DNA from 3 places in the Actinomadura sp. 6N118 genome. Region 1 is predicted to be linked to each of the others. Evidence: riboswitches for the same ligand, from Rfam matches in the RefSeq annotation. Region 1 holds a riboswitch; each other region holds the start of a gene.
The links. A riboswitch is a leader RNA that binds a small molecule or an ion and turns the genes downstream of it on or off. The one in region 1 is predicted to bind thiamine pyrophosphate.
Positions count from the first base shown of each region.

Region 1 (4,140 bases):
CGCGGGGCCACGCGGACGTCTCCCGCGTGACCCCGCAATCTTGTCACGTCAGACTTCTTCCATGTTTTTAGGACATTTCGGGCGAACGGCGGTCGCGTCCTCGCCAGAGCCCGTCAGAACGCGAGCGCCTGAGCGCGTCTGCGCACCTCGGTGCCCCGGTTCTCGCTGAGCGCCTCGACCGGGGTGCCCGGCAGCGTGTCGTCCGCGGTGAACAACCACCGCAGCGTCGCCACGTCGTCGAAGCCGGCGTCGGAGAGCAACGTCAGCGTGCCGGACAGACCCTTGATGACCTGGCCGTCCTTGATGAACGCCGCGGGGATCGCAGGGCTCCCCTCCCGCCTCACGGCCAGGAGCCTGCGTTCGCTGAGGAGCTGCTTGGTGCGGTTGACCTTGATGCCGAGGCGATCGGTCGCCTCCACGAGGGTGAGCCACTCGCCCACGAGGGCATCGGTCTGGGGATCGAGAGCGTTGTCGACGGTTGCGTGCATCTGCGTCACGCCACCTGCCTACCACGCACGCCGATCCGTCAAACCATCAGACTTTCACCGCCTGGCGAACGGGCACGTCGGGGTCGGCGACGGCCCCGGAGTCGACCGGCGTCCCGGCCGCGATGATCCGCCGGGCCTGTACCAGGTCACGCGGCCTGTCCACGGTCAGGATCGCGTCCAGGCGGTCGCCGGTGAGCCAGCACACGGCCCACTTGTCCGCCGCCGGATCACCTCGGAAGACCATGCGTTCGGCCACCGGGTGGTACCCCGCGTACTGCACCATCTTGCCGAACTGCTCAGACCAGAAGTACGGCGCCGCGTCGTAGCCCGCCTCCTGCCCGAGCAAGCTCGCGGCGGCGACTTCGGGGGCGTTGAGGGCCGTGTCCCAGTGCTCGACGAGCAGTCTCCGGCCGTACCGTCGCGACCACCAGGCGGCACAGTCGCCGACCGCGACGATCTCGGGACGGGCGGTGCGCAGGGACGCGTCCGTGACGACCCCGCCCTCGATCTCCAGCCCGGAACCCGCCAGCCAGCCCACCTCGGGCCGGACGCCGACGCCCACGACGACCTCGTCGGCCGCCACATGATCGCCGTCGGCCAGGAGGAGCCCTCCGTGCTCGATGGCCGCCACCTTGACGCCGGTGCGGAGGTCGATCCCCGCCTCGGCGTACCAGCGCGCGGTCAGGCCGCCCACCTCCGGGCCGACCGCGTTCGCCAGCGGCGTGTCCGCGGCCTCTACCACGGTGACCTCGCAGCCCTTCTTCGCGGCGGTGGTCGCGACCTCGGCGCCGATCCAGCCCGCACCGACGATGACGACGCGGGCGCCCGGGGTCAGTCCGGCGCGCAGGCGGCGGGAGTCGTCGAGGGTGCGCAGCACATGCTGGGGTCCGTCGCCGGGCAAGGTGATCGGGGTCGCGCCGGTGGCGATGACGAGCCCGTCGAACGGCAGGTCGCCCGCGGTGGTCTCCACGGTCCCGCCGCGTCCGGCGTCCAGCCGCAGCGCCGTGGCCCGCTCGCCGAGCAGCAACTCGCAGCGGAGCCCGTCCCAGTCGGCGTCGACGGTGGTGTCGTCGACGTCCCCGGCGAGGACGGCCTTCGACAGTGGAGGCCGGTCGTACGGCTTGTGCCGTTCGGCTGAGATGAGGGTCAGCTCGCCCTCGTACCCCTTGCTCCGCAGGGCCTCCACGGCCCGAACGCCTGCCAGCCCGCCGCCTGCGACGATCACCCTGTCCATGAAGGCAAACCTTAGTCGGCGCACCACGAGGGCAAATGGACGGGTGTCCAGACATATGCGTACATGCAGGAAGACGTACCCTGGAAGGGATCGCGGGAGTCCGGTTCGACCGGGCTGAGAGGGTGGCTGAGGCCGGTGGCGAGACACCGGCCGCATGGGCCGCCGACCGCCAGGACCTGATCCGGATCATGCCGGCGAAGGGAGCGCGAATGGATGTTGTGATCATTGGTGCCGGGGTCATCGGCCTGGCCACCGCGTGGCGTGCCGCCGCCCGCGGCGCCGCCGTCACCCTGGTCGACCCCGACCCGGCGAGCGGATCCTCCTCCGTCGCCGCCGGGATGCTGACACCCGTCAGCGAGCTCACCTACGGCGAGGAACCGCTGCTGCGCCTCGGGCTGGCCTCCAGGGAACGGTACGCGGCGTTCGTCGCCGAACTGGAGGAGCAGACGGGCCACGACACCGGCTATCGCACCGACGGCATCCTCGAGGTGGCCTTCGACTCCGACGATCTCGGCTACCTCGACGATCTGCGGCGTTTCCAGGAGTCGCTCGGCATCCCCATCGAAGCGCTCACCGGCCGCGAGTGCCGCAAGGCCGAGCCGATGCTCGCGCCGGGCGTGCGCGGCGGGCTGCTGGCGCCCGCAGACGGCTCGATCGACCCGCGGCGTCTCACTCCGGCCCTGCGCGCCGCAGGCGAGAAGCTGGGCGTACGGCTCGTACGGCAGCGCGCCACCAGTGTCCTCGTCGAGAACGACACGGCCGTAGGCGTGCGCCTGGAGGACGGCTCGGAGGTCCGGGCCGCCAAGGTGCTGCTGGCCGCCGGGCCGTGGTCGGGCGACATCGAGGGCCTGCCCGCCGGGATCGTTCCAGCCGTACGGCCGGTCAAGGGGCAGGTGATCCGGCTCCGCACCCGCGTGCCGTTCCTGCGGCGTTCCACCCGCGGCCTGGTCAAGGGCTCGTCGATCTACCTCGTGCCGCGCGCGGACGGGGAGATCGTGATCGGCGCCACCCAGGAGGAGATGGGCTTCGACACCCGCGTCACCGCCGGCGGCCTGTGGGAGCTGCTCCGCGACGCCCGCGAGCTGCTGCCCGGCATCACCGAGCTGGAGTTCGCCGAGGTCACCGCCGGCCTGCGGCCCGGCTCGCCGGACAACGCCCCGGTGATGGGCCCGACCGCGCTGCCCGGCTTCTTCGTCGGCACCGGTCACTTCCGCAACGGAATCCTGCTCACCCCGGTCAGCGCCGACATCCTCACCGAAGTGCTGCTGGACGGCACGGTGCCGGACGTCGGCACGCCGTTCACTCCGGATCGTTTCGAGGTGGTCCCATCGTGAAGGTCATCGTCAACGGCGAGGCGCGCGAGCTGCCGGAGGGCGCAAGCGTCGCCGAGGTGGTCGCCACCGTCACCACGGCCGCGTCCGGGGTGGCCGCGGCGCTCAACGACGAGGTCGTCCGCCGGTCCGAGTGGGACGCGACGACGGTACGGGACGCGGATCGGCTTGAGGTGCTGACCGCCGTGCAGGGAGGTTGACATGAGCGGAACCGCAGTGAACGAGAGCGACCGGTTGGTCATCGGGGGCGCGGAGTTCGGCTCCCGCCTGATCATGGGGACCGGCGGGGCGCCGAGCATGCACGTGCTCCGGGAGGCGCTCACGGCGTCCGGCACGGAGCTCACCACGGTCGCGATGCGCCGGGTCGACCCGGCGGCGCGCGGGTCGGTGCTGGACGTGCTGCGCGAGTGCGGCATCACGGTGCTGCCCAACACCGCCGGATGCTTCACGGCGGGCGAGGCCGTGCTCACCGCCAAGCTGGCCCGCGAGGCGCTGGAGACCGATCTGGTCAAGCTGGAGGTCATCGCGGACGAGCACACCCTCCTCCCCGACCCGATCGAGCTGGTCGAGGCCGCCGAGCAGCTGGTCGACGACGGCTTCGTGGTCATGGCCTACACCAACGACGACCCGGTGCTCGCCCGCCGGCTGGAGCAGCTGGGCTGCGCCGCGGTCATGCCGCTGGGCTCGCCGATCGGGTCCGGCCTCGGCATCCGCAACCCGCACAACATCGAGCTGATCGTGGAACGGGCGAACGTGCCGATCATTCTGGACGCCGGGCTCGGCACCGCCAGCGACGCCGCCCTGGCGATGGAGCTCGGCTGCGACGCCGTCCTCCTCGCCACCGCCGTCACCCGGGCCAAGTCTCCCGTCATGATGGCCGCCGCCATGCGGCACGCCGTCGAGGGCGGCCGCCTCGCCCGGCTGGCGGGCCGCATCCCCAAGCGCCGCTACGCCCAGGCGTCGTCGCCCTGGGAGGGGATGAGCCGTCCAGAGTGAAGCAACGCTAATGGCCAATTTGAAGAAATAATCATTAGACCTGAACGGTCGCGCCCCACAAAACTGATCTCACCAGCACCGCAACCACCGG
Region 1 covers NZ_JBIRAZ010000002.1:501,895-506,034, reverse strand. The annotation lists gene ACH34W_RS06180 (Rv2175c family DNA-binding protein) at 114-488, opposite strand; gene ACH34W_RS06175 (NAD(P)/FAD-dependent oxidoreductase) at 535-1,722, opposite strand; TPP riboswitch at 1,805-1,942, shown strand; gene thiO (glycine oxidase ThiO) at 1,932-3,056, shown strand; gene thiS (sulfur carrier protein ThiS) at 3,053-3,253, shown strand; gene ACH34W_RS06160 (thiazole synthase) at 3,255-4,049, shown strand.

Region 2 (4,140 bases), on a different contig from region 1:
CGGACCGGAGCAGCTCGCCGACCAGGCTGGAGCGCAGGTCGGCCGTGGCGCCGCGCATGTGGTCGGGCAGCCCGTACATGCTCACCAGGCGCAGCCGCTCGCCGTCGATCCGGACGAAGCCGCCCGCGTCGGCGCCGGTCAGCTCGATCAGCGCCGCGGTGATCCGGTCGAGCACCACGTCCAGATCGAGCTCGGCGTTGAGGTCGGCGACGATGTCGTTCAGCCGCCGGACGAGGCGTGCGCGTTCAGCCATATGGTGCTGCGCGACCTCGTCCTCCTCGACCGGGTGGTAGACGCCGACCCAGCCGAGGAGCGTGCCGTCGCGGTCTTGCAGGGCACTGGTGTCGATACGGACGTCGATGAGGCGGCCGTCGCGGTGGAACCGGCGGGTGGCGATCGAGATCTGGCCGCTGTCGCCCTCACCCGCCCGCCGCGTCAGCAGCCGTTCCTGGACGGCGTTGTGCTCGGCCTTGAGCTCGTCCGGCACGATCGGCGGCACCTTGCCGAGCACCTCTTGGGCTCGCCAGCCGAACATCCGCTCGGCGGCCGGGTTCCACACCGTGACCCGGAACGAGTGGTCCACGGCCACGATCGCATCGGCCGCGCACTCGATGACCGCACGGAGGATCGGATCGTGGACCGAAAGCTGCACGTCTGTATCGTGCCACCGGATCTTGCACTGGCGCCGGACAACCACCGCCGAAACGTTTCCACCTGACGGGGACTTTGCCCGCAAACCTTCGTCGTCCAGCGCGTCCGCCACCCGTTCAGGCGGCCGAAGAGTCGATCTTGCCTTCGGAACGCCCGGCCGCCCGGCCGCCCCCGCCCCGCGCGACCCGCCCGATCAGGAACGCGGCCAGACCGGCGACCAGGAACGACAGCAGCGAGGCGCTCATCCAGCTCTGCGTGCTGAAGCCGATCGCCTCCTGCACGTCGTGCCAGAAGCCCGCCCACCAGCTCACCGTGCCCGGATTGATCAGCTGGTACGTGACGAACCCGACCGCCCAGGCACCGATCATCCCCCAGCGAGACGGCGCCGAGACCGACGTGTCCCACCGGCCCTGCTCTTCGCGGGAGGACGACCCCCCACGCCCCCCGCCCGCCGAGGAAGAGGTCTTCGCCCCTGAACGCCGGCTCTGCTCCTTGAGAGGAGACGACTCCCCACGCCCCCCGCGCGGCGACCAGGTGGGCTTCGCCCATGAACGCCTGCCCTGACCCAGGAAAAAGTCCACCGCCAGCACGCCGAGCATGGGCACGAACACCGAGCCGATCAGGGACAGGAAGCTGGCATAGTCGCCGATGTTCAGCAGCAGGGCCAGGCCGGTGATCAGCGCGCCGAGCGCGATCGACAGGACGCGCCGGTCGGCGCGGGGCACCAGGTTCTGGATCGAGACGGCGGTGGAGTAGACATTGGCGAACGACTGGTCGGCCTCGCGCAGCACGAAGACCGCGAAGAAGAGCACGCCCAGCGTCACGCCCAGGAACGGGTCGAAGACCTTGGTGGAGTCGCCCGCGACCAGGGCCAGCGCCAGCAGGCCGAGGATGTAGGCGATGATCTGGGTCGCCGAGTAGCCGACGGCCGCCGCGCCGAACGCGCCGCGGGCGGTGCGCGCGTGCCGGGTGTAGTCGGCCGCCACCGGTACCCACGAGATCGAGACGGCCAGCGCCGCGTCGGCGCCGATCCAGAACCCGCCCCATGACCCCTCGGTCAGATCGGGCAGCGGCTCCCGCACCAGCTGGACGTAGAAGTACACCAGCGCGATCATCACCGCGGCGGTCACGTACCGGCGCAACATCCGGACCGAGCCGAGCGGCCAGATCGTCAGGACCGTCGTGAGCACACCTGCCGCGATCACGTACGTCCAGCGCGGCACCCCGTCCCACAGCGCCCGCGCCGCGTCGGCGATGACGATCAGCTCGAACGTGCCCCAGCCGATGAGCTGGGCGATGTTGAGCGCGGTCGGCACGTACGACAGCCGCGCACCGAACAGCCCGCGCAGGAGCACCATCGCCGGCTGGCCGGTGATCGCGCCGGGCGCCGCGGACAGGCCCAGCATCAGCCCGCCGATCGCGGTGCCGACGATCATCGCGACGATGCCCGCCATGATGGACAGCGTCGGCTTGCCGTCCGCCCCGGGGGCCAGCACGGTGTAAGCGCCGGAGAAGGCGAACAGGCTGACCCCGAGGTTGGCCCAGAAGGCACCTTGGTCCCAGAAGCTGAGGACCTTGGGCGCGGGCTCGTCGAGGGTGTACGGAACCTCGTTACGAGGGCGTTCTTTTACGACAGACGTCATCGGGACACACACTCCCTACGCCGGCATTACCCGGACAGGTTCATGCGGTCGGTGACGCCTGTGCCCTTTTGGGAACTGCCCGTTCGGAACGGACGTGTCGCCCTCTCAGCCCGGTCGGCCCGAGCTCCCGCGGTGGGGTACTGGAATAGAACGGGACGAATCGTACATCAGGCCACGTGCGGCGGCCCGTCCGCGCCGCCCTCCATCGGGCGCCCGGCCTCGGCCCAGCGCTTCATGCCCCCGTCGACGTTCTTCGCCAGCCAGCCCGCCTGATTGAGCGCGACGGTCACCTGCGCGGACCGCATCCCGGACCGGCAGATCACGTACACGTCCTGGTCGCGGGGAATCTCCCCGGCGCGGTCACTCAGTTCGGCCATCGAAATGTGCGCTGCCCCCGGCGCATGCCCGGCGTCCCATTCGTACTGCTCACGGACATCGAGAAGGTATGCGCCCTCCGGTACGTCGGCCGCGTCCACGGCCGGGACGTCATCCCCGAAAATCATCACGCCTCCATGGAACCGCGCGAGACCCACCCGCGTCGAATCACCCATGCGGTATCGGACGCTCCTTTTCACGACGCCCGGCCTAGCCATGGTCATCTCAATGGCGGCCTGCGGCTCAGACAAGGCCACGAGCAGCCCCGGTGAATCCTCGTCCACGACGTCCGTCTCGCCCTCGGGCTCCTCCGGCACCCCCAAGGACACACTGACCGTCCAGGTGAAGGCCTCCGCCAAGGCCGCCGCCAAGACCTGGACGCTGTCCTGCGACCCCGCTGGAGGTGATCACCCCAAGGCGGGACAAGCCTGCACGGCCGTCGCCAAGGCCAAGGATCCCTTCCAACCCCCGCCCGCCGGCCAGATGTGCACGAAGATCTTTGGTGGCCCCGAGATCGCCACCGTGAAGGGAACATGGCAAGGTAAGCCTGTAGACGCCAAGTTCACCCGCACTGACGGTTGTGAGCTCTCCCGCTGGGAGAAGCTCGCCCCGCTCTTCGGCGGCGTTCCCAAGAACGGCTGACGAGTCCACCCCGTTCGGACTCTGTCAGCTCGAGACGGGCCCCGGTCGGCGCGCGACCGGGGCCCGTCGCCATCCCTGGACCCGACCTGGGGACTACATGACCTAGGGGCTACCTGCCCTGGGGCTGCCTGCCCTGGGGGGCTACTTGAGGAGCCGCGACATGCGGCGGTCGGCGAGGGGTTTGCCGCCCGTCTGGCAAGTGGGGCAGTACTGCAGCGAGGAGTCGGCGAACGAGACCTCCCGGATCGTGTCGCCGCAGACAGGGCATTTCGCGCCCGTACGGCCGTGCACGCGCAGGCCGGTCTTCTTCTCACCCTTGAGATCCTGTGCCTCCAGGCCGCGGGAGCGCTCCACGGCGTCGCGCAGCGTGGTGACGATCGTGTCGTGGAGGGTCGCTATGTCCTCTTCGGTGAGCGAAGAGGCGATCTTGAACGGGGACATCTTGGCGGCGTGCAGCACCTCGTCGGAGTAGGCGTTGCCGATCCCGGCGATCACCTTCTGGTCGCGCAGCAAGCCCTTGATCTGGGTGCGCCGCCCGTTGACGATCTCGCCCAGGGCGGCGGGGGTGAACGACTCGTCGAGCGGATCGGGGCCCAGCGACGCCACCCCGGGCACGTCGTCGGGATTCCGGACGAGATAGACGGCCAGGCCCTTCTTCGTCCCCGCCTCGGTAAGGTCGAAGCCGGACCCGTCATCCAGGTGCACGCGCAGGGCCAGCGGGTTCTTACCCCCCGGACGTACCGGCCTGGTCGGCACCTCGTCCCGCCACCGCAGCCACCCGGCCCTGGCCAGATGAACGACCAGGTGGAGGCCGTCGATGTCGAAGTCG
Region 2 covers NZ_JBIRAZ010000008.1:289,365-293,504, forward strand. The annotation lists gene ACH34W_RS22820 (PAS domain S-box protein) at 1-652, opposite strand, end outside; gene ACH34W_RS22825 (purine-cytosine permease family protein) at 768-2,294, opposite strand; TPP riboswitch at 2,289-2,435, opposite strand; gene ACH34W_RS22830 (rhodanese-like domain-containing protein) at 2,462-2,794, opposite strand; gene ACH34W_RS22835 (SSI family serine proteinase inhibitor) at 2,898-3,311, shown strand; gene ACH34W_RS22840 (Fpg/Nei family DNA glycosylase) at 3,453-4,140, opposite strand, start outside.
Region 2: another riboswitch for thiamine pyrophosphate. It lies ahead of ACH34W_RS22825 (purine-cytosine permease family protein); the one in region 1 lies ahead of thiO (glycine oxidase ThiO).

Region 3 (4,140 bases), on a different contig from region 1:
GGGCCGCGGCGCAGGGCGTCCGGCACGCCGAGATCTTTTTCGATCCGCAGGCCCATACGGCGCGCGGCGTGCCGATCGAGGTGGTCGTGGCCGGTCTCGGCCGCGCGCTGGAGGCCGCGCCCGCCCGGCACGGCGTCACCACACGCTTGATCATGTGCTTCCTGCGCGACGAGCCGGTGGAATCGGCGCTGGCGACGTTCGAGAGCGCGCGGCCGTGGTTCGGGGACCCGATCATCGGGGTGGGGCTGGACTCGGCGGAGGCCGGCCACCCGCCGTCGAAGTTCCGGGAGGTCTTCGACCGCGCCCGGGAGGCCGGGCTGCGGCGCGTCGCGCACGCGGGCGAGGAGGGACCGCCCGAGTACGTCTGGGAGGCGCTGGACGTGCTCGGCGCCGAGCGGATCGACCACGGCATCCGGAGCAGGGAGGACGAGCGGCTGTTCCTGCGCCTGATCCGCGAGCAGGTGCCGCTCACCGTCTGCCCGCTGTCGAACGTGCGCCTGCGCTGCGTGGACCACCTCGCCGACCATCCCCTGCCGCACATGCTGGACTCCGGGATGCTGGTGACGGTCAACTCGGATGACCCGTCCTATTTCGGCGGTTATGTGGGTGACGTCTACGACGCGCTGGAGGCCGAGCCCATGCTCATGATCGGCCTGGAGGAGCTCCGGCAGCTGGCGGCCAACTCGTTCGAGGCGGCCTTCCTGTCCGACGAGGAGCGCAGGGCCTACCTCAAGGAAGTCGAGAGGTACCGCTGGATGTGACGGGCTCGTTGGTGTCCGGCGGGGTCATCGGCAGGGTGGCGGTGACGGCGAAGCCGCCGTCCTGCCCACGGCCGGTCTCGACCGTCCCGCCGACGCTGCGGGCCCGCTCGGTCATGCCGACGATGCCGAATCCCTCACTGGCTCCCTCCCTGGCCCCTTCCCCGGCGCTCTCGCCCGGCCCGCGGCCGTCATCGTTCACCGTCAGCTGGAGTTCGGCCTCCCCCCGGACGAGGCGGACCTCGACCGTGCGGGCCCCGGCGTGCTTGATGACGTTGGTCAGGGCCTCCTGCACGATCCGGTGCGCGACGATCCCGACCTCGGGGGCGGGCTCTCCTTCACCCACGTCCACCAGGCAGGCGTCGAGGCCCGCGGCCCGTGCCGCGTTCACGAGCTCGCCGAGGCCGTCCAGCCCGGCCGCCAGCTCGCCCGGCACCCCGGGTGCGTCGGCCCGCCGCAGGATCTGGAGCGTGGCGCGCACCTCCGTGCGCGCGTCCCGGCAGGTCGCGGCGATGGAGTTGAGCGTCCCGGCCAGCTCCGCCCGGTCCAGTGGCCGGTCGCCCGCCACCTGGTGCGCCGCCGCCCCGGCCTGCACGCCGATCACGGTGATGGTGTGTGCGAGCAGGTCGTGCAGGTCGCGGGCGATGCGCAGGCGTTCCTCGGCGACGCGCCGCAGCGCCTCGTCCTCACGGGTGCGCTCGGCGGTCTCCGCCCGTTCGAGGATCGCCGCCATCCGTGACCGTTGTACCCGCCATGCCTGGATCCCGATGATCACGGCGAGGATCGCTTCCAGCGCGCCGATCTGCTCCAGGAAGCTGCGCCCGCCCGCGCGCATCGCGAACGTGACCGCGCAGATCGTCAGGATCACGCACACCGTCGTGAGGACCGCCCTGACCCTGCGGCCCAGAAAGGCGTAGGTGACCAGCGCGAGCACCTCGGCGGGCACGATCGCGTGATGCTGGTAGCCGATCACGTGGAAGGGCAGCACGAGCGCGGTGAAGGCGAGCAGCACCGCCCCCGGCCATCTCCGCCGCCACACCAGCGGCACGTGGAGGGCGATCAGCAGCAGCACTCCCCCGGCGTCCAAGGGCCGATCCTGAGGCCACTTCAGCGTCGCCGCGAGCGCGCCTCCCGCCAGAACGGCCGCGATCAGGCCGTCCACCACCTCCGGCCGCAACCGGCGCACGATCACCACGTTCCATACCGTAACGGAACTTCCCCACGGCATCCCGCCGGGTCCGTTCGGATCAGGCCATACATCACTGGCGGTGGTTGCGGCAACGGGGGGACGGCGGGTTAACGTCGGGCACGACAGATCGCGGGGGCCCGGCGAACCGGGCTGAGATAGCGGCTGAGACGGCCGCTGACCGCTGGAACCTGACCGGGTAATGCCGGCGTAGGGAGAGATCGAGTCGTCATGAACGACACCGCTGTTTCACGTGCCCGCAAGACGTATCTCCAGGGATCGCGCCCGGACCTGCGGGTGCCCATGCGCGAGGTGCCGCTGACCAACGGCGACACCGTGGTGCTGTACGACACCTCCGGGCCGTACACCGATGCCGCGTACGAGACGGACGTGCGGCGTGGCCTGCCCGCGCTTCGCGCCGAGTGGATCGCCGAGCGCGGCGACACCGCCGAGTACGAAGGCCGTGGCCCCCGCCCCGAGGACGACGGCCGCAAGTCCACAGATCCCTTGCGGGACCAGGCGGCCTTCCCGGCGCGCAGGCCGCGCAAGGGGACGGGAGCGCCGGTGACGCAACGCGCGTACGCGCGGCGCGGGGAGATCACCCCCGAGATGGAGTACGTGGCGCTGCGCGAGGGCGTCGCGCCGGAGTTCGTCCGGGACGAGCTCGCGGCGGGCCGGGCCGTGCTGCCCGCCAACATCAACCACCCCGAGATCGAGCCGATGATCATCGGGAAGAACTTCCTGGTGAAGGTCAACGCCAACATCGGCAACTCGGCGGTCGCGTCGTCCATCGAGGACGAGGTGGAGAAGATGACGTGGGCGACCCGCTGGGGCGCCGACACCATCATGGATCTCTCGACGGGCCGCGACATCCACACCACGCGGGAGTGGATCCTGCGCAACTCGCCCGTCCCGGTCGGCACGGTGCCGCTCTACCAGGCTCTGGAGAAGGCCGGCGGCGACGCGGCGGCGCTGAGCTTCGAGGTGTTCCGCGACACCGTGATCGAGCAGGCCGAGCAGGGCGTCGACTACATGACGATCCACGCCGGGGTGCTGCTCTCGTACGTGCCGATGACGGCGCGCCGCAAGACCGGCATCGTGTCGCGGGGCGGGTCGATCATGGCGGCCTGGTGCCTGGCCCACCACGAGGAGAACTTCCTCTACGGCAATTTCCGGGAGCTCTGCGAGATCTTCGCCGCGTACGACATCACCTGGTCGCTCGGCGACGGGCTGCGCCCCGGCTCCATCTACGACGCCAACGACGAGGCGCAGTTCGCCGAGCTGCGCACGCAGGGCGAGCTGACCAAGATCGCGGCCGAGTACGACAACCAGGTCATGAACGAGGGCCCGGGCCACATCCCGATGCACAAGATCAAGGAGAACGTCGACCGCCAGCAGGAGTGGTGCGACGAGGCCCCGTTCTACACGCTCGGCCCGCTGACCACCGACATCGCGCCCGGCTACGACCACATCACCTCGGCCATCGGCGCCGCGATGATCGGCTGGTACGGCACCGCGATGCTCTGCTACGTCACGCCCAAGGAGCACTTGGGCCTGCCGGACCGCGACGACGTCAAGGCGGGCGTGATCGCCTACAAGATCGCGGCGCACGCGGCCGACCTGGCCAAGGGCCATCCGGGCGCGCAGGCATGGGACGACGCGTTGTCGGACGCCCGGTTCGAGTTCCGCTGGGAGGACCAGTTCGACCTCTCGCTGGACCCGGACACCGCACGGTCGTTCCATGACGAGACGCTGCCCGCCGCTCCGGCCAAGACCGCGCACTTCTGCTCGATGTGCGGCCCGCACTTCTGCTCGATGAAGATCACGCAGGATGTGCGCCGGTACGCGGGCGAGCAGGGCCTCGGCGAGTCCGAGGCGCTGGCCGCGGGCATGCGGGCGAAGGCCGCGGAGTTCCAGGCCGCCGGCGGGCAGGTCTATCTCCCGGTGGTCCCCTCCGACGGCTGAGGCCCGGCGAGCCGCGCCCAGGCGATCACGTTGCGGGTGTAGCTGCGGCTGGCCCGGTCGAACGACCCGCCGCAGGTGATCAGGCGCAGCCCGGCATGGTCCAGGTCGCCGTACACGCGGGCGGTCGGGAAGCGGTCCTTGGGGACGTCCTCGACGGAGGTGACCCTGAACCGCAGGGCCCGGCCGTCCGTGCGGACCACCCGCACGGCGTCGCCCGGGCGCAGCCTCCCG
Region 3 covers NZ_JBIRAZ010000013.1:206,342-210,481, reverse strand. The annotation lists gene ACH34W_RS31565 (adenosine deaminase) at 1-761, shown strand, start outside; gene ACH34W_RS31560 (sensor histidine kinase) at 730-1,953, opposite strand; TPP riboswitch at 2,067-2,180, shown strand; gene thiC (phosphomethylpyrimidine synthase ThiC) at 2,176-3,909, shown strand; gene ACH34W_RS31550 (class F sortase) at 3,879-4,140, opposite strand, start outside.
Region 3: another riboswitch for thiamine pyrophosphate. It lies ahead of thiC (phosphomethylpyrimidine synthase ThiC); the one in region 1 lies ahead of thiO (glycine oxidase ThiO).